DNA from 3 places in the Sanguibacteroides sp. AM78-02pH3A genome. Region 3 is predicted to be linked to each of the others. Evidence: riboswitches for the same ligand, from Rfam matches in the RefSeq annotation. Region 3 holds a riboswitch; each other region holds the start of a gene.
What was found. A riboswitch is a leader RNA that binds a small molecule or an ion and turns the genes downstream of it on or off. The one in region 3 is predicted to bind cobalamin.
Positions count from the first base shown of each region.

Region 1: linked by a shared signal. The riboswitch ahead of PGR74_RS04305 (ribonucleoside triphosphate reductase) and the one ahead of PGR74_RS04855 (PepSY domain-containing protein) in region 3 are both predicted to bind cobalamin.
Region 2: linked by a shared signal. The riboswitch ahead of PGR74_RS04355 (TonB-dependent receptor) and the one ahead of PGR74_RS04855 (PepSY domain-containing protein) in region 3 are both predicted to bind cobalamin.

Region 1 covers NZ_JAQEHX010000002.1:356,821-363,469, reverse strand. Annotated here, with positions in the region: gene PGR74_RS04320 (ABC transporter ATP-binding protein) at 1-702, shown strand, start outside; gene zupT (zinc transporter ZupT) at 889-1,692, shown strand; gene PGR74_RS04310 (cation diffusion facilitator family transporter) at 1,703-2,608, shown strand; cobalamin riboswitch at 2,766-2,946, shown strand; gene PGR74_RS04305 (ribonucleoside triphosphate reductase) at 3,049-5,196, shown strand; gene PGR74_RS04300 (anaerobic ribonucleoside-triphosphate reductase activating protein) at 5,178-5,813, shown strand; gene PGR74_RS04295 (potassium channel family protein) at 5,793-6,461, opposite strand; gene PGR74_RS04290 (TrkH family potassium uptake protein) at 6,490-6,649, opposite strand, start outside.
Region 2 covers NZ_JAQEHX010000002.1:371,344-377,992, reverse strand. Annotated here, with positions in the region: gene PGR74_RS04370 (nucleoside deaminase) at 1-433, opposite strand, end outside; gene PGR74_RS04365 (phosphoglycerate kinase) at 613-1,806, shown strand; gene PGR74_RS04360 (MarC family protein) at 1,905-2,498, shown strand; cobalamin riboswitch at 2,703-2,905, shown strand; gene PGR74_RS04355 (TonB-dependent receptor) at 3,084-5,048, shown strand; gene PGR74_RS04350 (YncE family protein) at 5,077-6,246, shown strand; gene PGR74_RS04345 (PKD-like domain-containing protein) at 6,260-6,649, shown strand, end outside.
Region 3 covers NZ_JAQEHX010000002.1:487,875-494,523, reverse strand. Annotated here, with positions in the region: gene PGR74_RS04865 (hypothetical protein) at 1-769, shown strand, start outside; gene PGR74_RS04860 (TonB-dependent receptor) at 1,009-3,387, opposite strand; cobalamin riboswitch at 3,494-3,690, opposite strand; cobalamin riboswitch at 3,774-3,995, shown strand; gene PGR74_RS04855 (PepSY domain-containing protein) at 4,164-5,636, shown strand; gene PGR74_RS04850 (histidine phosphatase family protein) at 5,647-6,213, shown strand; gene PGR74_RS04845 (cob(I)yrinic acid a,c-diamide adenosyltransferase) at 6,241-6,649, shown strand, end outside.

The DNA of each region.
Region 1 (6,649 bases), 130 kb from region 3:
TTAGGACGTCAACCGCATACCGGATTTTTCGGACGACTCCATGCACGTGACCACAAAATCATCGAAGAGGCTATGAGTTCCGTGGGGATAGAAAACAAATTCAATAATTACGTTGCCGAACTATCCGACGGAGAACGACAAAAAACGATGATAGCCAAAGCATTGGTCCAGGAATGTCCGGTAATTCTTTTAGATGAACCCACCGCTTTTTTAGACGTAACGAGCCGAATAGAGATCATGCAACTCCTGCATACCCTTGCTTACCGACAACAAAAAACGATTCTGTTATCCACCCATGATATAGAACAAGCCCTTATTCTGGCGGATCGGCTATGGTTGCTATCGAAAACGGAAGGATTACGTTGCGGGGTAACGGAAGACCTGATTTTCGATAACAGCATGGATACGCTATTCGACCGGGAAAAAATAAAATTCGACCTTACCCAGGGAAACTATTATCCGCCCATACGGGGAGATCGCCATATCATCGTCGAGGCGGAAGACGAAACCTTAAAACATTGGGCGATCAACGTTTTAAACAGAAACCATTACATATGCCTTTTCTATCCCTACCCTTCCACTCTTTACCCGATATTAAAACTAAAAACGGCCCGGGAGATGAGTTTTCTTCCCTCCGGGGGAGAAAAAATCCCCGTACACTCGTTCGAAGAATTGACCGATCTTTTAAAATCCCTACCCTAACTTAAACCTTCCCGAGAAACGATGGTCCTCTGCAGCACTCCGAAAACGTCCATCCCATGTCCCAAAAAATGAATTTTCATTTTCTTTACCGAGGCTTTTTCATACCCGTAAAAAATCTATCTTTGTAAAATAAACCAAACGAAATCTCCGGAAAACATCGGGTATAACCCGGATAATATCGAATTCATGAAAGAAAGTTTATTTATTCCGTTATTATTGACTTTACTTGCAGGATTGGCAACCGGTATCGGTAGCCTGATCGCTTTTTTCACCCATCACACGAACAAACGTTTTCTCTCCTTTTCGCTGGGACTCTCCGCGGGAGTAATGATATACGTCTCTTTCGTGGAAATCTTCCAACAGGCGGAAACTTCCCTTACGGCCGAGTTAGGTTCAAAATACGGTATGACCATGACGGTCCTCTGCTTCTTCGCGGGAATGTCATTGATCGGTATCATCGATCGTCTGGTACCTTCCTTTGAAAATCCTCACGAAGTTCGTTCCGTAGAAAGTATGGATACCCCTCCCCCCAAGGATACAAAATTGATGCGCATGGGACTGATGACGGCCCTGGCCATCGGCATCCATAACTTCCCGGAAGGTATCGCTACTTTCACGGCTGCAGTGGAAAGCCCGACTTTAGGAATTGCAATAGCCGTCGCTATCGCCATCCACAATATCCCGGAAGGTATTGCCGTTTCTGTTCCTATTTACCATGCAACCGGAGATCGTAAAAAGGCATTTCGTTATTCCCTTCTGTCCGGCCTGGCGGAACCGACCGGTGCTCTTCTGGCTTATTTAGTACTCATGCCCTTTATGTCGCCCGTCCTGATGGGATGTATCTTCGCAGCCGTCGCAGGTATCATGGTCTTTATTTCCATAGATGAATTACTTCCTGCCGCCCGGGAATACGGAGAACACCACATCTCCATCTACGGACTTATCTCCGGAATGGGAATCATGGCTTTAAGTTTAATTTTATTGGCATAACCAAAAAGATATGGAACATACGCACGAACATCACCACCATAGAATCACCAGTCTAAATAAAGCTTTTATCATAGGGATCACGTTAAACACGGCTTTCGTGGTCGTTGAATTCGTTGCGGGATTCTGGTTTAATTCTTTGGGATTACTCTCGGATGCGGGACACAACTTAAGCGATGTCTTCAGTCTTGTATTGGCCATGCTGGCTTTCCGGCTTTCCCGCGTACAAGCCAATACCAAATACACGTACGGCTACAAAAAAAGCACGGTCTTAGCCTCCCTTTTAAATGCCGTCATCCTGTTGATTGCCGTAGGCTTCATCTTGGGAGAAAGCATCAACAAACTATTCCATCCTCAGCCGGTCGACGGAGACGCCGTCGCCTGGGTTGCCGGAGTCGGAGTAGTCATCAACGGGATCACGGCCTGGCTGTTTATGAAAGATAAAGAAAAGGACCTGAACGTAAAAGGAGCTTATCTACATATGGCAGCAGATGCCTTGGTCTCCATCGGTGTTTTGGTCTCCGGATTGATTATCGCCAACACGGGATGGAATATCATCGATCCGCTTATCGGGATCGGAATTGCCGTCATCATCGTTTATTCCACTTGGGGATTGCTGCGAGACAGTATTCGCTTGTCCTTAGACGGGGTTCCCGCCGGAACCGATTACAGACAGGTCGAAAAAACCATTGCCTCTGCCCGCGGGGTAAAAGGATTTCATCATTTGCATATCTGGGCTTTAAGCACGACCGAAACCGCTCTTACCGTACACGTCGTCATCGATGACATGTCCCAAATGGAAACCGTAAAATGCGATTTGAAACATGAATTGGAGCATATCGGCATTATTCATGCCACGTTGGAATTTGAAGCACCGGGATCTCATTGCAAGGATTGCCAAAAAGAATATTCAGACTAAAATGTTTCCCAAAAATGAAAACTTTATTAAATAAATATCATACAAAATTTTCCTATTCATACACACAAACAACTTAATATAAGTTTATTAACAATATATTCCACTTAGAATTATTGTTAAAAACAAAGATTACGATATATCCTATCTTATTTTTATTTACTTTCGTCATGCATTCGGTTCACGTTTGTGATTAATAGGGAATCCGGTGAAAATCCGGGACTATACCCGTAGCTGTAAGCTTTTTTTGTTTTTCGATCAAGAGATCCACTGTCGGATAACCGATGGGAAGGAGGTCGAAAATAGCGAGTCAGAAGACCTGCCGATTGCGATATATCCGTAACTTTCGGGTGAAAAGCGAGGAGAAGGCTTGCCTATCGGACTATTCTCATTTTACCCAAGGTTATAGTAAATTTATTTATTCATTACTAAAACCTTTAAGAATGAACGAAAACAGCTCTTTTTCAAAAATTGTAAAACGCAACGGGGAGATTTGCGATTTTAAAGCGGAAAAAATCGAACAAGCGATTTTTAAAGCTACGCGAGCAACGGGAAACCCTCATCGTAAAACAGCACGCGAACTCTGCAACAAGGTGATTGAAATTCTAAAAACCGACACCCCAGAAGGAGTCATTCCCCACGTGGAGATCGTACAGGACACGGTTGAACAGGTACTCTTGCAACACGGAGATTTCAATTTATTGAAAATTTATCTGCTTTACCGGAAACAACATGAACAGATCCGGAATTCCAAGGTATTGCTTACCAATATCGAAGTGATGGACGATTACCTGACTTTAAGCGACTGGAAAGTAAAAGAGAGTGCCAATTCGTCCTATTCTCTACAAGGGTTAAACCAACATATCTCCACCCAGATCACGTCCAATTACTGGTTAAACAATCTCTATCCGGAGAGAATATCCGAAGCTCACAAAAGCGGGGCCCTTCATATTCACGATCTCGGATTTTTAAGCGTGTATTGTGTCGGATGGGATCTGAAAGACTTACTAACAGTCGGTTTCAGGGGAGTTGAGGGAAAAGCCCAAAGTAAACCGGCCAAACATTTCCGGACAGCTTTAGGACAAATTGTCAACTTTTTCTATACCATGCAGGGAGAAGCCGCCGGGGCTCAGGCCTTCTCCAATTTCGATACCTTCCTGGCCCCTTATATCCGCTACGATCAATTGGATTACAAACAGATAAAACAATGCTTACAGGAGTTTCTGTTTAACTTAAACGTACCGACACGCGTCGGCTTCCAAACCCCTTTTACCAACATTACCATGGACCTAACTGTTCCGGATTTCTTAAAAAACGAACCGATTGTTCACGGCGGAGAAATCAAGGAAGAAGTATACGGCGACTTCCAAGCGGAGGTCACTTTACTAAATAAAGCATTTACCGAAGTAATGTACGAAGGTGATGCTTCCGGCAGTCTCTTCTCCTTCCCTATCCCGACCTACAATATCACTCCGGATTTTGATTGGAACAATCCCGAACACGAAGGGATATGGGAGATGACGGCCAAATACGGGATTCCCTATTTTTCCAATTTCGTGAACTCCGATATGAAACCGGACGATGTCCGCAGCATGTGCTGCCGTTTACGCTTGGATAAACGGGAATTGATGAAACGGGGAGGAGGACTGTTTGCTGCCAACCCGCTTACCGGGTCCGTGGGTGTCGTTACTATCAATCTGCCCCGTTTAGGTTATGAATCCGTATCGGAAGAAAACTTTTATCAACGTCTACGTTATTTGATGGAAATCGCTAAAGATAGCCTGGAGATCAAACGAAAAGTCATTGAACGTTATACCGAAAAAGGACTTTATCCCTACTCCAAATACTACCTCAGACACGTACACGAACGTTACGACTGTTTCTGGAAAAACCATTTCTCTACCATCGGGATAAACGGAATGAACGAATGCTGCCTCAACTTCTTAGGAGTACCTATCACCCATTCGGACGGAATAGAATTCGCTCAAAAAACAATGCTTTTCATGCGGGACATTTTAACCGAATTTCAGGAGGAGACCGGCAACATCTATAATTTGGAAGCCACTCCGGCAGAAAGTACCTCCTATCGTTTTGCTTTACTGGACACGGCCGCATATCCGGACATTATCGTGGCCAACCGGAAAGAATTCGAAAAAGGAGCACAACCTTATTACACGAATTCCACCCATTTACCGGTACATTTTACGGAAGACCTGTACGAAGCACTCGAACAACAGGATCAGCTTCAAACCCTTTATACCGGAGGAACCGTCTTCCACGTTTTTACCGGGGAACACCGGACTTCCGCCCAAGCCGCTAAAAACATGATACGGAAAGTAACTTCCGCATTCCGGTTACCCTATATCACGCTCTCGCCTTCCTTCAGCATATGTCCCTCCCACGGTTACATAGCCGGAGAACATTTTACCTGCCCCCAATGCGGAGCGAAGTCGGAAGTATACAGCAGGATCGTCGGCTACATGCGTCCAGTGAGTCAATGGAACAACGGAAAACGGGCCGAGTTTGACGACCGGAAACATTTTGACAACAGTATCACGGAAGAAATTGCGATATGCGAATCGGAGGATTGATTAAACAGAGCCTGATCGATTGGGAAGGGAGAGTGACCGCCGTTATATTTACCCAGGGATGCAATTTCCGGTGCGGTTATTGTCACAATCCCTCCCTTGTCCTACCGGAACTTTTTACGAATAATCAAAAATGGACGGAAGCGGAACTATTTTCGTTTCTGTCCAAACGCCGACAATGGTTGGACGGAGTTGTTATCTCCGGAGGCGAACCAACCCTTCAACCTGACCTTATTCTTTTTGTCCAAAAAATAAAAAAGTTAGGGTTCGACATAAAATTGGACACGAACGGGAGCAATCCCGACCTTCTCCGAGAACTTATTGCCGGGAAACGGATCGACGCAATTGCCATGGACATAAAATCCGCGTTAAACCTAACTGCCTACCGGAAAATAAGCCCCAATATAAGTTCCGAATTGCTGGACAAAATAAAAGAGTCTATTCGTATCATTCGGGCTTCAGGTATAGAGTATCTTTTTCGGACAACCGTTATTCCGGGTTTACAAACGGAAAAGGAACTGGAAAATGTAAAAAAGGAGTTCGAAAAAGATCCTTTTCTTTTACAGGAGTTCCGGAATGGGGATATCTTAAAAAATTACTTATTGCAATTGAATTCCTAACTTCCGGAAGTTCTTGTGCAATCCAAAAAGCACCAGAATATCTCTTCTTTCAAGTATCAGATCACTTGGCAGCTCGGGAAGAACCGTAGGCTTATCCTCTTTTTCCTGCAAACGTTTCAGGGTTATCAATTTCAAACCGAACTCCCGCTCGAAATCCACATCGCCTAATTTACGACCGACGAATCCGGCAGGAACTTCCCATTCGATAATCACGTGATCGGTATCGACCACGTAAGAATCGATGGTCGTTGCCAACTCTACCTTCAGGGCAAAAAAATCGGCATATTCCCACTCCGGATTGATAATCTCCGTAATACCCATCGTCTCCATAATCGTTTTGTGAACCTCCGACATGGCTCTGGCAACGATACGCTTGACTGCAAATTGTTTCAACAGGGCAAGTACGTACAAAGAGGTACCGAAATCCTTACCGATGACCACAAACACGATATCCACATCTTTCAAAGGTAGAGATCCCAAAGCCTGTTCGCTCCGGACGTCCAAGGCAATGGTCGTCGTAATGCTGTCCTTGTACTGATTGATTTTATTCAAATCGTTGTCAACTCCGATCACCTCATGTCCCAAAGCCGTCAAACGCTGTGACAAAGCCAGTCCAAAATGTCCTAAACCGATAACAATGCACTTCATATCATTCAAACATTAACTTCATTCATACTTATAATATCACCGTATCGTCCGCATACCTGTACAACTTCTCCTGCCGCTGCTTGACAACACCCGATAACAACGTGATCAATCCTACCCGCCCCACGAACATCGTGAGACTAATGATTATTTTTCCCGCATCACTCATAGCCGGGGTAAAATTCAACGAA
Region 2 (6,649 bases), 120 kb from region 3:
CACGTTTACGAACAAAAAATGCCTTCAGTAAATCGGCGCATGCTTCGCCCAACACTCCGGCTACCACTTTGGTCTTCGGGTGAAGTATAGGGGGAGTCAGCCTCGCGTATCCCCGGTGCGGGTCCGATGCTCCATACACTAACTCTCCCAACTGAGCCCACGCTAAAGCCCCCCCGCACATAGTACATGGTTCCATCGTCACGTAAAGCGTACAGTCATTTAAATATTTTCCTCCTAACGAAGCGGTTGCCGATGTAATCGCCAACATTTCCGCATGAGCCGTCACATCATTCAATCTCTCGGTTTGATTATGGGCCCTGGCAATAATTTTATCCTTGCAAACAACAATCGCTCCCACGGGGATCTCCCCTTCCGACTGAGCAATATAGGCTTCTTCCAAAGCCTTTTTCATAAAAAATTCATGTTTATCCATCTGATGTATCGTATGAATAGCTAAAGTCTGCATTTTTTTCGAGACCTACAAATTTTCTCTCTCATTTCCCGACAAACCGACTCCCCGATAGCCTTTTCACTTTTTTTCTTTGTTTAAATTCATTTTATACATACCTTTATCATGACAATTACGTAAGAATATATCTAAACATAAATAATATGCAGACGATTGACAATTACAATTTTAAAAACAAAAGGGCGTTAATTCGAGTCGACTTTAACGTACCTATGAATGACAAATTCGAAATTACAGATGATACCCGCATGCGGGCTGCCATTCCAACGATAAAAAAAGTATTGGAAAAAGGAGGTTCTGTTATTCTCATGTCTCATTTGGGACGTCCGAAAAACGGACCGGAGGATAAGTTTTCTTTGAAACACATTCAAAAGCACTTAGAGGAGTTATTGCATACCCCTGTTAAATTCGCGGAAGATTGTGTCGGAGAACAAGCCCAAAAGATGGCAGCCGATTTAAAACCGGGAGAAGTACTTCTATTGGAAAACCTTCGTTTCCACAAAGAGGAAGAAAAAGGGGACAAACAATTTGCCAAAGAACTGGCCTCTTTAGGAGACGTATGGATCAACGACGCCTTCGGAACCGCCCACCGGGCCCATGCCTCTACTGCCGTGATCGCCGAATTTTTCCCGAACGACAAACTTTTCGGTTATGTCATGAAAGGAGAATTAGAAAGCGTGGATAAAGTAATGCACAATCCGACCCGTCCTTTTACAGCCATCATGGGAGGTTCGAAAGTATCCTCTAAAATCGATATCATCATGAATCTGATGGACAAGGTGGATAACCTGATTTTGGGCGGTGGTATGACTTATACTTTTAAAAAAGCATTGGGTGGTCATATCGGAAATTCGATTTGCGAAGAAGATAAACTGGATTTAGCCCTCGATATCCTAAAAATCGCCAAAGAAAAGGGGGTTAATTTAGTGCTTTCCAACCAAACATTAGCCGCCGACGCTTTCAGTCAGGACGCCCACACTCAAATTGTAGACCCCATGAATATCCCGGACGGCTGGGAAGGTTTGGACATCGGCCCGGAAACCCGAAAGGAATTTGCAAAAATCATCGAAAATTCAAAAACCATTCTTTGGAACGGTCCCGTAGGCGTGTTTGAGATCCCCAAATTTGCCGAAGGAACAAAAGCCATCGCCGAAGCCATCGTGAAAGCAACCGAAAAAGGGGCCTTCTCGCTTATCGGCGGAGGAGACTCGGTCGCAGCCATCAACCAATTCGGTTTAGCCGACAAAGTCAGCTACGTCTCTACGGGAGGTGGTGCATTGCTCGAATATATCGAGGGCAAAAAGCTCCCCGGAATCACGGCTATCCGGGAAGAATAATACAGGAAGCACATATACAAAAAGGTATTGTCTTATTTATTCTACAGACAATACCTTTTGTTCTTTTTTAATATGTTGCTTTTTTATATTTTTGCGACATGGAATTAAATTTTAGTATTAAAGAGATTTTTACGGCCTTTATGGTATTGTTTGCCGTGATCGATATCACCGGTTCCGCTCCTATAATCATGAATCTAAATAGTAGCGGGAATAAGGTCAATGCGGAAAAAGCAACCGGAATTTCTTTAGCTATTTTTATCACGTTTCTCTTTGCCGGCGACGCCCTATTAAAACTATTCAATATCGATATCTCTTCCTTCGCCATAGCCGGAGCTTTGGTACTTTTTGTATTAGCGATCGAAATGACTTTTAATATCGAGGTTTTCCGCAATAATGGTCCGGGAGGTTCCGCAACCATCGTTCCCGTGGTCTTTCCTTTGGTTGCGGGAGCTGGAGCTCTCACGACGACCTTATCTCTCCGTGCGGAATGTCATGTCGTTAACATCATCATAGCCATTATTTTAAACATGGCAGTAGTTTATATCGTATTAAAAAACGTCTCTTTGGTGGAACGTTTGATCGGAAAAGGAGGAGTGTACGTATTACGTAAATTTTTCGGTATCATATTATTGGCTATGGCCGTCAAATTATTCACGACCAACTTGACAAGCCTACTTAACTCCTTTTCCTGATTAACCATTGTTATCTTCCCCGGACGATTGTCCGATAATGCTCCCATCTTTCAGTGAATCGACTGTAAGTACATTATTCTACCATACCTATCCATCATTGTAACAGCCTTTATTCAGACAGGCAATATTCCTGTATTTTCGAAATCGAATTTTTAATTGCACATTTTATTTGTTTATTACTAAATACTATCTAATTTTGCACCCGATTAAACAATCGATTTTGGTGTCACCTTTCGTTTTACGGAAGGTGGTGAAAAGGGAATCAGGTGAGAATCCTGAACAGACCCGCTGCTGTAAGCTCCACCGAAATTTTCGAACAATACTCACATCCACTGTTTCGACACGAAATGGGAAGGGCGTTTGAAAACGGAGTAAGTCAGAAGACCTGCCAATATCGTTATAATCTGAAGCTTTCTGGGAGTAGAGCTTGGATATAAACGTGAACATTATCCGATTTATTCTTTACGACAAAAGAGTAACTTCGTTATTTGTACCGCAGGATATTCTCCAGAAGGCTGTTTATTACTTTAATGACAGCTAAAAATGAATTATTCGCATCTTATAGCTCTGAATTTATGGTTGTTGATGACACCGGGAATTTATGCCCAACAGCAGGACACAACTAAAATGTATCATATAAAGGAAGCCGTTGTTTCCGCCAAGCAGATACAAAAAGAGATCATTCCCGTCCAAATTTTATCCGGAGCTACTTTACAAAAATTAAGCGTCCACTCTGTCGCTGATGCTTTACGCTATTTTTCCGGAGTACAAATTAAAGATTACGGGGGAATCGGAGGGTTGAAAACCGTTAATATCCGGAGTATGGGTACTCAACACGTCGGAGTTTTCTATGACGGGATCGAGTTGGGAAATGCCCAAAACGGAATTATCGATTTAGGACGTTTTTCGTTGGACAATATGGAGTCCATTTCATTATACAACGGACAACGAAGCGCCATTTTCCAATCGGCCAAAGACTTCGGTTCAGCCGGATCCATTTATATGGTCTCCAGGATCCCCCGATTCAATCCGGAGAAAAAATACAATGCCAAATTTACCTTTAAGACCGGTTCCTTCGGGTTGGCCAATCCCTCCTTTCTGCTGGAAAACCGACTCGGTAAAAATATCGACGGTTCATTAAGCGCAGAATACATGTATACCAACGGAAAATACAAATTCAGTTACCGGAAGAAAAACGGTTACGATACCACTGAAATACGTAAGAACGGGGATGTATACGCCATTCGAGCAGAATACGGTCTTTTCGGCAAGCTCAAAGAGGGAGAATGGAAAGCAAAAACTTATTTCTATCATTCGGAAAGAGGATATCCCGGAGCCTCGGTACGTGAAGAGCCCGGGAAATTTAAAAATCAGGATCGACAATGGGATTCCAATTTTTTTCTACAAGGCTCCTTTAAAAAGTACTTCAACCGTTACAGCATGCTTATCAACGGCAAATACGCTTACGATTACCTGCATTATCTTTCCGATCCCCGCTTGGACGCTTCTACGATGTATGTAAACAACCACTATCGCCAACAAGAGGTATATCTTTCTTCCGCCAACCTGTTCAACGTTCTTCCCGGATGGAATCTAAATTTATCTGCCGATTTCCAATGGAATAAATTGAATGCAGACCTCGTCGATTTTGTCTATCCTACCCGTTACACGGGCTTAATCGCACTGGCTACGGCTATTAATTTCCAGCGTTTGAACATACAGGCAAGTCTACTGGGTACCTTCGTCAATGATAAAACTCGCGTTACAAATGCAGCTGCAGACAGTAAACAAAAGTATACCCCCACCATTGTCCTTTCCTGGCAACCCTGGGAGGAAAAAGATTTGAATTTCAGGGCATTTTACAAACGAATATTCAGGATGCCCACCCTGAATGATCTGTATTATACCTTTATCGGGAACAAAAATCTGGCTCCGGAATACACGATCCAATACGATTTCGGTATCACCTATGCCCGCCAGTTTACCTCTTCGGCACTAAAAAGTTTAGAAATTCAAGTCGACGGCTACTATAACGAAGTAACCGATAAAATCATCGCCATTCCGATCTCCAACCAATTTCGCTGGACAATGATCAATTTGGGAGAGGTCGAAATTCGAGGAGTGGATGTTGCCTTACAATCGCATTGGAATTTCAAACGTCATTGGTTGCTCGATACCCGAATAAACTATACCTACCAGAAGGCTCAGGATTTCAGTAAACCGGGAAGTCCTTTTTACGGAGATCAGATCCCCTATATTCCCTGGCATGGCGGATCCGCAATCCTGAACGGCAGTTATAAAAGCTGGGATTTGAACTACAGCTTCATCTATACCGGAAAACGTTACGAATCGAGCGCCAATATTCCTGAAAACAAAGCCAAAGAGTGGTATACAAACGACCTTTCGGCTTCCAAGACATTTCTGTGGAAGAAGGCAAAAATCCGATTGACGGCAGAAATCAATAACCTGCTGAATCAACAATACGAGGTCGTGGAGTGTTATCCCATGCCGGGTACCAACGTAAAGTTTACGATCAATATAGAAATCTGATACAAATAAACCTTTAATCTTTTAAAGTATGATCAAACTAAAAATTCATGTAGGTATACTCTTTCTGGTAGGAAGCTTTATATTCTCTTCCTGCCGGAACGATGATGAAGAGATCATCTCTTCGGTTATCACCCAAGTAGCGCCGAGCGATTCGGTCTCCGGTCCCATTAAGGGATTCTTTCTGTTGAACGAAGGAAATATGGGCAGCAATAAAGCCACTTTGGACTACTTCGACTACACGACCGGAAAATACCATAAAAATATCTTTCCGGAAAGAAATCCTTCGGTTGTCAAAGAACTCGGAGACGTAGGAAACGACATTCAAATTTACGGAAACAAATTATACGCGGTTATCAATGCCTCCAATCTGGTGGAAGTCATGGATGTCAATACGGCCAAGCATATCGGAACAATTTCTATTCCGAATTGCCGATACATCGTATTCGACAAAGGATACGCTTATGTCAGCTCTTATGCCGGAAAAATAGAAATAGATCCCAACGCCCGGTTAGGGTATGTAGCCAAAGTGGATACGGCTACCCTGCAAATACTCGACTCCTGTTCCGTGGGGTATCAACCGGAAGAGATGGTTATTGCCGGAAATAAACTATACGCAGCCAACTCCGGAGGGTATCGCGTTCCCAACTACGACAATACGGTATCGGTCATCGACCTGAACAGTTTTAAAGAGATTAAAAAAATTCCGGTAGCCATCAACCTCCACCGGATGAAAATCGACCGGAATGCCAATATCTATGTTACCTCCCGGGGAGACTATAAAAACATACACTCCAACACCTATGTCATCGATCCGAGAAAAGACATCGTCACCGACGTTCTGAATTTCCCGGCAAGCGAGCTATACCTTTGCGGGGATTCGCTTTACGCCTACAGCACGGAATACAGCAAAATCACCGAAAAGAACACGGTCACCTACACCATATACAATACCAAAACAAAACGTATCGTAACCAGAAACTTTATCAAGGACGGAACGGAACTATCGATAGAGGTCCCCTACTCTTTGGCCGTAGATCCGAGAACCAGAGAGATATACATTTCTGATGCCAAAGGCTATGTCACCCCGGGCACTCTTTATTGTTTCACCCCGGACGGAAAGAAAAAATGGGAAGTGACCACAGGAGATATTCCGGCACACCTTGTTTTTACCACAAAACCATTGAAAGATTTAAAATAAAAAATCGCTCATTATGAAAAAAAACAAATTCTTACTTATCATCTTGTTATGGGGCCTTTTCCTCGGAACCCTTCAATCCTGTTCCGACGACGATAAGGTACATATCGGTTCTCCTGACGTGACTTTCAATAACGGAAGTGGAGAATATAAAGTCAAAATCGGTAAAGAGATCACGTTAAAAGCAAAAATAAAAGATGCCGTAAATCCTGTCTATTCCTGGAAGATAAACGGTGAGATCGTCTCCACCGATACGACATTCCTGTTCTTCGGCAAGCAAATCGGCGAGAGCTTTGTTAACTTTCGATTGGATGCGGATAACGGAAGTATAGAAAAACAGGTAAAAATCTCCGTCGTTGAGAAAGCCCTTCCCGTGGTCTCCATCAACGGTTCCCTTGCCCCGTTT
Region 3 (6,649 bases):
ATACAAACGAATTGTCGTTCATGAAGACATCGAAGAAGAACTCCTGCTGACCACCAATTTCTCGGGTAATTTACCGAAAAACATTTCATTCAATAACAATGAATCCCCCTTATCAGGCCCCGTACCGAAAGAAGGAGTCACATTGATCGAGAGGAATCGATTCTCCCCCCCGGGAGAGATCATCGTCGACAACGAGGACGAGAGCTTCCAGCTGATCGATTCGGCAAACAATCGAAAACGATTAGCCGATCTGGTCAAAAAAGAAGACGCCCAAGAGTACACTTATTTAGAAAACTCGAAAGCCAACGCTTGGATTGTTACTTTATCGCAGGAATTCTACGGCAAACATATTCGTAGTGCTTTCACCAAAAAATCAAGCACGGGAAATTTCAAAGCAGTCTGGACAGCAAACCTCCCGGAAGCAGGGAAATACGAGATACTTATCCACCGACCCCGTATTGTTGACGCTTGTGACGGAAAACTATGTACAGCCGACCACCCGGGGATGAAAAACTACTATACCGTCTACACCCCCAAGGGAAAAGAGGAAATCATCATAGAAAACCGAGAAGAAACTTCAGACTGGCTACCGGTTACTTCCACCCTGTCGCCGGAAGAAGTCTGGGTATCCTTAGGCACGTTCACTTTACCGGCTGGAGAATCCCGTGTCGTGTTGGACGACCGGGGGGCTTCCGTTACGAATAAAATATTCGGTGAATATCTTCAACTGATAATTGCCGATGCTGTCAAATGGGTACCAGTAAGATAATCAGAAACACTCATACCATACTACGAAACCTAAATCCGAGAACATTCACAACTTGTACAAACAAATAATGTTCCGTGCATCGAAATAGCCATTCCCTCACGACCGTATGGCCGTATACAGGGAATGGCTATCATCTAAATTACAATTGACGAATGTCAATTAGAAGATTCGAAAATACATACCTAAAAAGCTGAATAATTTTTTCGTCAAACAGCTCACTTAAAACCCCAAAATCCTATTTAAAACTTATAAGACACAGAAAGTTGATAGTTTCTCGGAGTACCCTGTACCGGACTGGATGATTCGAAATACTCCTTATTAAATATATTATTTACATTACATGCTAACGTAATATGACTCTTTATCGTATAAAATACGCCTCCATCCATCAACCAAAGAGAGGGATAATACAATCGGGAAGCTACATCCCGGAAAATTTTGTCCCGGAAGTTTCCACTCAAATGAAAGGACAAAGCCTTAAATATCCCCGTCGGAACAGTATAATCGGCAAACACATAGAAAGTAGTCCGAGGTACTCCTGTGGTTCGCATGTTTTTCCCCGTCTGCTTATATTCGGGGAAAGCACTACTTTCCCGAATGGAGCGTATCCGATAATCCGACAAACATAAAGCCCCCCTCAAAGAAAGAGTAGGTAAAATCCGGGCCGTAACATCCATATCCAGTGTCTTCATATCGGCTCTACCTACCTGCGCATTAACCGTCATCTTAGTCACTTCCACGGTTCCATCCCCTTGCTCTTCTTCCACCTCACGGGTTCCCACGTTCGTAACCATATTGGTACGACGGATGTAAGAGAAATTTACGCTTGCATCCAACCACTCGTTAAAAGTATAACGAACTCCCGTCTCAAAAGAGTAATCCCGTTCGGGTTTGAAAATTTGATCCCCTTCCTTATCCGGATTAATCGAATTTCCGTTTTTATCCAAATAGATATTATTTACACGATATGTCGTCGTATTCGGAGTAAAGGCTGACCCGTGGGCAATATGAATCGATAATTCTGGACGGGGAAAATAAACAGCTCCCACATGCCAGGTAAAAGCTGAGGCATGAAAATTCGCCCATTTTCCCATATCTTTTTTATCGTAATCGAACGATTTCCCGTCGATCGTCGGAAAATTGGCCATCATTCTTCTCTTGTAAAAATCCATACGCCCGGAAGCCATGAATTTCCATTTATCATTCCATTCAAATACATCACGGAAATAGATACCGTTTGTATACCATTTTCTCAAGTAAATGGAAGATACATTCTGTATCCAGTACCCTTGTACAAGTTCCGGATTTTTCACGGACAACATCACATCGGTTCCCGGACCGTAGGTATCTCCGTTATCCCAACCGCAATATTGTCGCATATCAAATAACGACCAATTCCAACCGATAGCATAATGGTGTTTTGTAGAAGCTATTTCCGCATCGCCGGTTAACTCTAATGTGTTGTTATAAGTATCGTGACGCGGGAAAAAACCGCTCGCCCCGAAACGGCGCAAAGAATCTATATCCACATAAGTCGCTTCCCGAACCCCGTTCTTCTCCGTATAATATTTGTAATCCGCTCCTTCAAAGGGAGTTTTCGCACTTTTGTAAGAAAGACTTCCTACTCCGGAAGTCCGGTGATAGCTGTGATCAAAAGCAAAAACCTCCTTCAATTTCAAACCGTTCGTAAAGGTATAAACATAATCAAGTTTTATATTATACCCTTTCCGGCTATGCGAATCATTGGCAAAATCATTATAAACCTGCCCGAAATCGGCTGTTGGATGACGATCTCCCTTACGCATAACCACTTTATCGGTAGCCATATCCACCATATCCCCCGGCATATAAGGAGCAGCCCCCAATTCGACCGTATAATGGTCGTCTTCAAAACCAAAGGCGACATCAACTCTGCTCTTGCCTAAAGTAGCTCCCAATGTCGCTATTCCGGATAAACGCTGAGGAGACATACGACGCCAACCTCCAAAAGTAGCGTAATGCAAGTTAGCCATGTACTCTACCGGTCCGACCAATTTACCGCCGAATCCCAAACTTACCTTCTTTACATCCCACCTTTCATAACTGAAACGGGCATTCGCCAAAAATTCGGGAGAGGCTTTCTTACGCACAATATTGATAACACCTCCCATGGCTCCGTAACCGGCAAGGATGGCTGCAGGTCCGCGAAGCACTTCGATAGACTCCGCCGAAGCAAGATCCCCCAAAGGAAACGTGTTAATACTCTGCCGGTCATCCCGAATACCGTCCACCATTAAAACGGCCGGCATATTGGAGCCTCCGACGTAAAAACGTCTCCACAAACCGCCCTGGTTGCCCAGTCGGACGCCAGGCAGAAAACGAACGGCATCCACCCATTCGGTAATTCCTTTCCGTTCAAGCACTTTTGCAGACAATAGAGATACATTTAACGGAACGAATCTGAGAGGTACATTCAGTCCCATTAATTCCATTCTTTTCTTTTTTCCCAAGACCGTCGCTTCTTCAATATTAAAAATCGAATCCGTGATACTCTTTTTTTTCCTTTTGTCTTTATCTTCGGCCAAAAGAGAGCCGACACACACCAGTAACAATAATGTTAGTACAACAACTTTTTTCATAAAAACTATATATTAATAATGAATAAAGCATTATTAACATAGTTTAAGGGTACATGAGTAAAAAGTATAAATTTATCTTTCTCCTCTCGCTTTTGTTCCCGAAAGCTATGGTTTACGTGCTTTGGCAGGTCTTCTGACTTGTTCCGAATTTTGCCGCCTTCCCGGTTTCAACCAGTGACATTGAAGTACAAAATTCTTTTACAGGAACTTACAGCTGCGGGTACAGTTCCGGATTCACACCGGATTCCCTATTCTGTTTCACCTCAAGAAAAGAGGTATCGCACCAAAACGGCACAAAAGTAATACAAATTTCTTTATTAGAAACACTATTACCATTTTTTATTTCATGATATTTTTCCAGAAATAACATCATTTCAAAAAAAATTGTACATTTGCAGCGTTTTGGTGTTGTGTTATCATTCTAACTAACACACAAGAGGGAAACCGGTCAGAATCCGGTACAGTACCCGCTACTGTGATGCCCGCTTCTTCTGAAAAGAAGATATATGACGGATAAATTCTTACACCACTGTTCCAGCGAATACGAGGGAATGGGAAGGTATCTATCCGGGGCGAGTCAGGAGACCTACCGAAACCAATAGTTAACGCATATGCTCGGGGTTAAGGATAGCGTTACTGAAATGTTTTTCATCAAAAATGAAAGATTTTAACTATCAAGCCGTTATTGAATCGTTATCGAGCGATTCGATAAGAGTTCCGATGAATTCCTGGCGTGAAGTAAGCAACATATTTATAAAACTATAAACTAAAAAGATATGATTAAATTTTTTATTCACGTACACCGGATTCTCGGACTTTTACTCTGTATACTGTGTTTTTTATGGTGCATTTCCGGTATAGTATTGATATACCACTCCTTTCCCCGGGTAGGACCGGACAAAAGACTTCCTCGCCAGGAAGCCCTGGATACCTCTCGTCTACCCGCAATCAACGAGATACGGCAACGTTTACCCCAAAATGTACTCTCGAACAACTTTAATTTAAACAATCCCTTCGGCGAACCGGTTTTCCATTACGGCAGATGGCGTGAAGTAACCGATCTCTACGCCGACAGTACCTATATCCTCCCTTCTCCCATCTATTCCCTTTGCGAGGAGAGAGCCAAATACTGGTGTCCGGATCGTAACATCACCGAGGTCGATACACTCCGCAAATTAGAGGTATGGATTCCTTTCGGACAATTGAAAAAAGACCTGCCTATCTACAAATTCTATTTTGACGGACCGGAACATTACCAACTTTATATCTCTTCCCGTACCGGAAATATCCTACAGTTCTCTTCCCGGGAACAACGCTTTTGGGCCTGGATAGGAGCTATTCCCCATTGGTTATACATCACCTCTATTCGACAGGATATACAAAAATGGGATACTCTTTTGTATTGGAGTTGCTTACTCAGCCTTATCATGTGCATCAGTGGAATCTTTCTCGGAATCCGAGCCTACTGGCTGGCCCGCCGGAAAGGCTTTCTTCATTCTCCCTATACAAAGCCGTGGTTCCGCTGGCATCACATCACCGGTTTCTTTTTCGGTATCTTTATCTGTACTTGGCTATTCAGTGCATGGGCGCCCATATCACCCACCTTTTCCAATTTATTCAACAATAACAAAAAGGCAGGTAACGCGTTCAGAAGCCGTCCTTCCATCCCGGCTGCTCCTCCCATCGAAAAATATAATCTGGATTACCGGAAGGCTATTGCCGAAGTATCGAAAACACATGGTCCTGTAAAAGAGATTACCTGGAGTAATTACAACGATATACCACTTTACAAATTACGGACAGTGGAAAAAGAAATTATTCTGGATGCATCCGCCGACTCGATACGCCCTTTTCAAATCACCGAAGAGACGATCTACGCTGCCGTAAAGAAACTGACGGCCGATACGGTTCACTACACCATCGTCAAAATGGAAGAATACGATAACTATTACATCTCCCGTCGCAGAACTTTACCTCTACCTGTCTATAAAGTAACGTTGGATAATGAATCCGGAGATTGCTATTATTATAATTTGAAATCTTTTCAACCGCAACATTATGATAACAACGGACGTTGGAAACGCTGGGCCTTCCGGGGATTACACCGGTTGGATTTCAAATTTCTAATCGATCGTCCCGTATTATGGACAATCGTCATGTGGGGACTTTTGCTCGGATGTACCTTTGTCTCCGTGAGCGGGATTGTTTTATCCGTAAAATACATCATCAGATTGGTAAAAAGACGATAGTAACAAAAACTTGAATTTGTTTATTACCTTCGCGGGAGAGAATCAAAGAAGAGATGCCATGATAGAACTCACTCTTACCCGTCATGGGGAAACGTTAGAAAATCAACAACATATTTTGCAAGGGCAACTCCCGGGCACCCTCTCCCCGTTAGGTATTGAACAAGCAAGAAAGTTAGCCGAGAAATTAAAAAATGAAAGAGTGGATGCCGTCGTATGCAGTGATCTGGCCAGAAGCCGGGAGACGGCCGAAGTAATCGCTTCATTTCACGAATTGGAGCCTGAAGCGACCCCCCTGCTCCGGGAAATGGACTGGGGCGTATACACGGGACAACAATTGGACGATGTAAATTGGAGCGATTTACCGGATAGTGTCGAATCGGTAGATGAACTGTTCAACCGGGCTGCCGCTTTCATTCGGTATTTAAAGACATATCACGAGGGAAAACGAATCGTCGCCGTAGGCCACGGAGCCTTTAACCGAGCCATCGCCACTTACCTGCAAGGAAAAAAAGCCATGGAGATGACCGAATTACCAATTATGGAAAATACGGCCTGCATTTTATTTCAGATTTTATAAACAAACATTCTATCGACACTTACAGACATGAAAATATACACCAAAGGAGGAGATAAAGGAACAACAGGAATACACGGGGGAAAACGGGTCGACAAAGACGATCCTCGCATCGAGGCCAACGGAACCCTGGACGAATTGAACTCTTGTATCGGACTTATCCGGGCCCAAATCGGAGAAAGGCACGAGTGGCAGGAGATGCTCCATTTCATTCAAAAATCCCTCATGACCGTTATGTCCCACGTGGCAACTCCTACCGCCTTACGTCCCCAAAATCCGAATCCGCTTCCCGAAGACTTAGATATTTGCTGCGAGCAAGAAATAGACCGATGGCAATCGGCTATCCGACATCCCTCCTCACATTTTATTCTTCCGGGAGGGACCCTCGTTTCCGCTCAATGTCATATGGCTCGCACCATCGCCCGACGAGCCGAAAGAC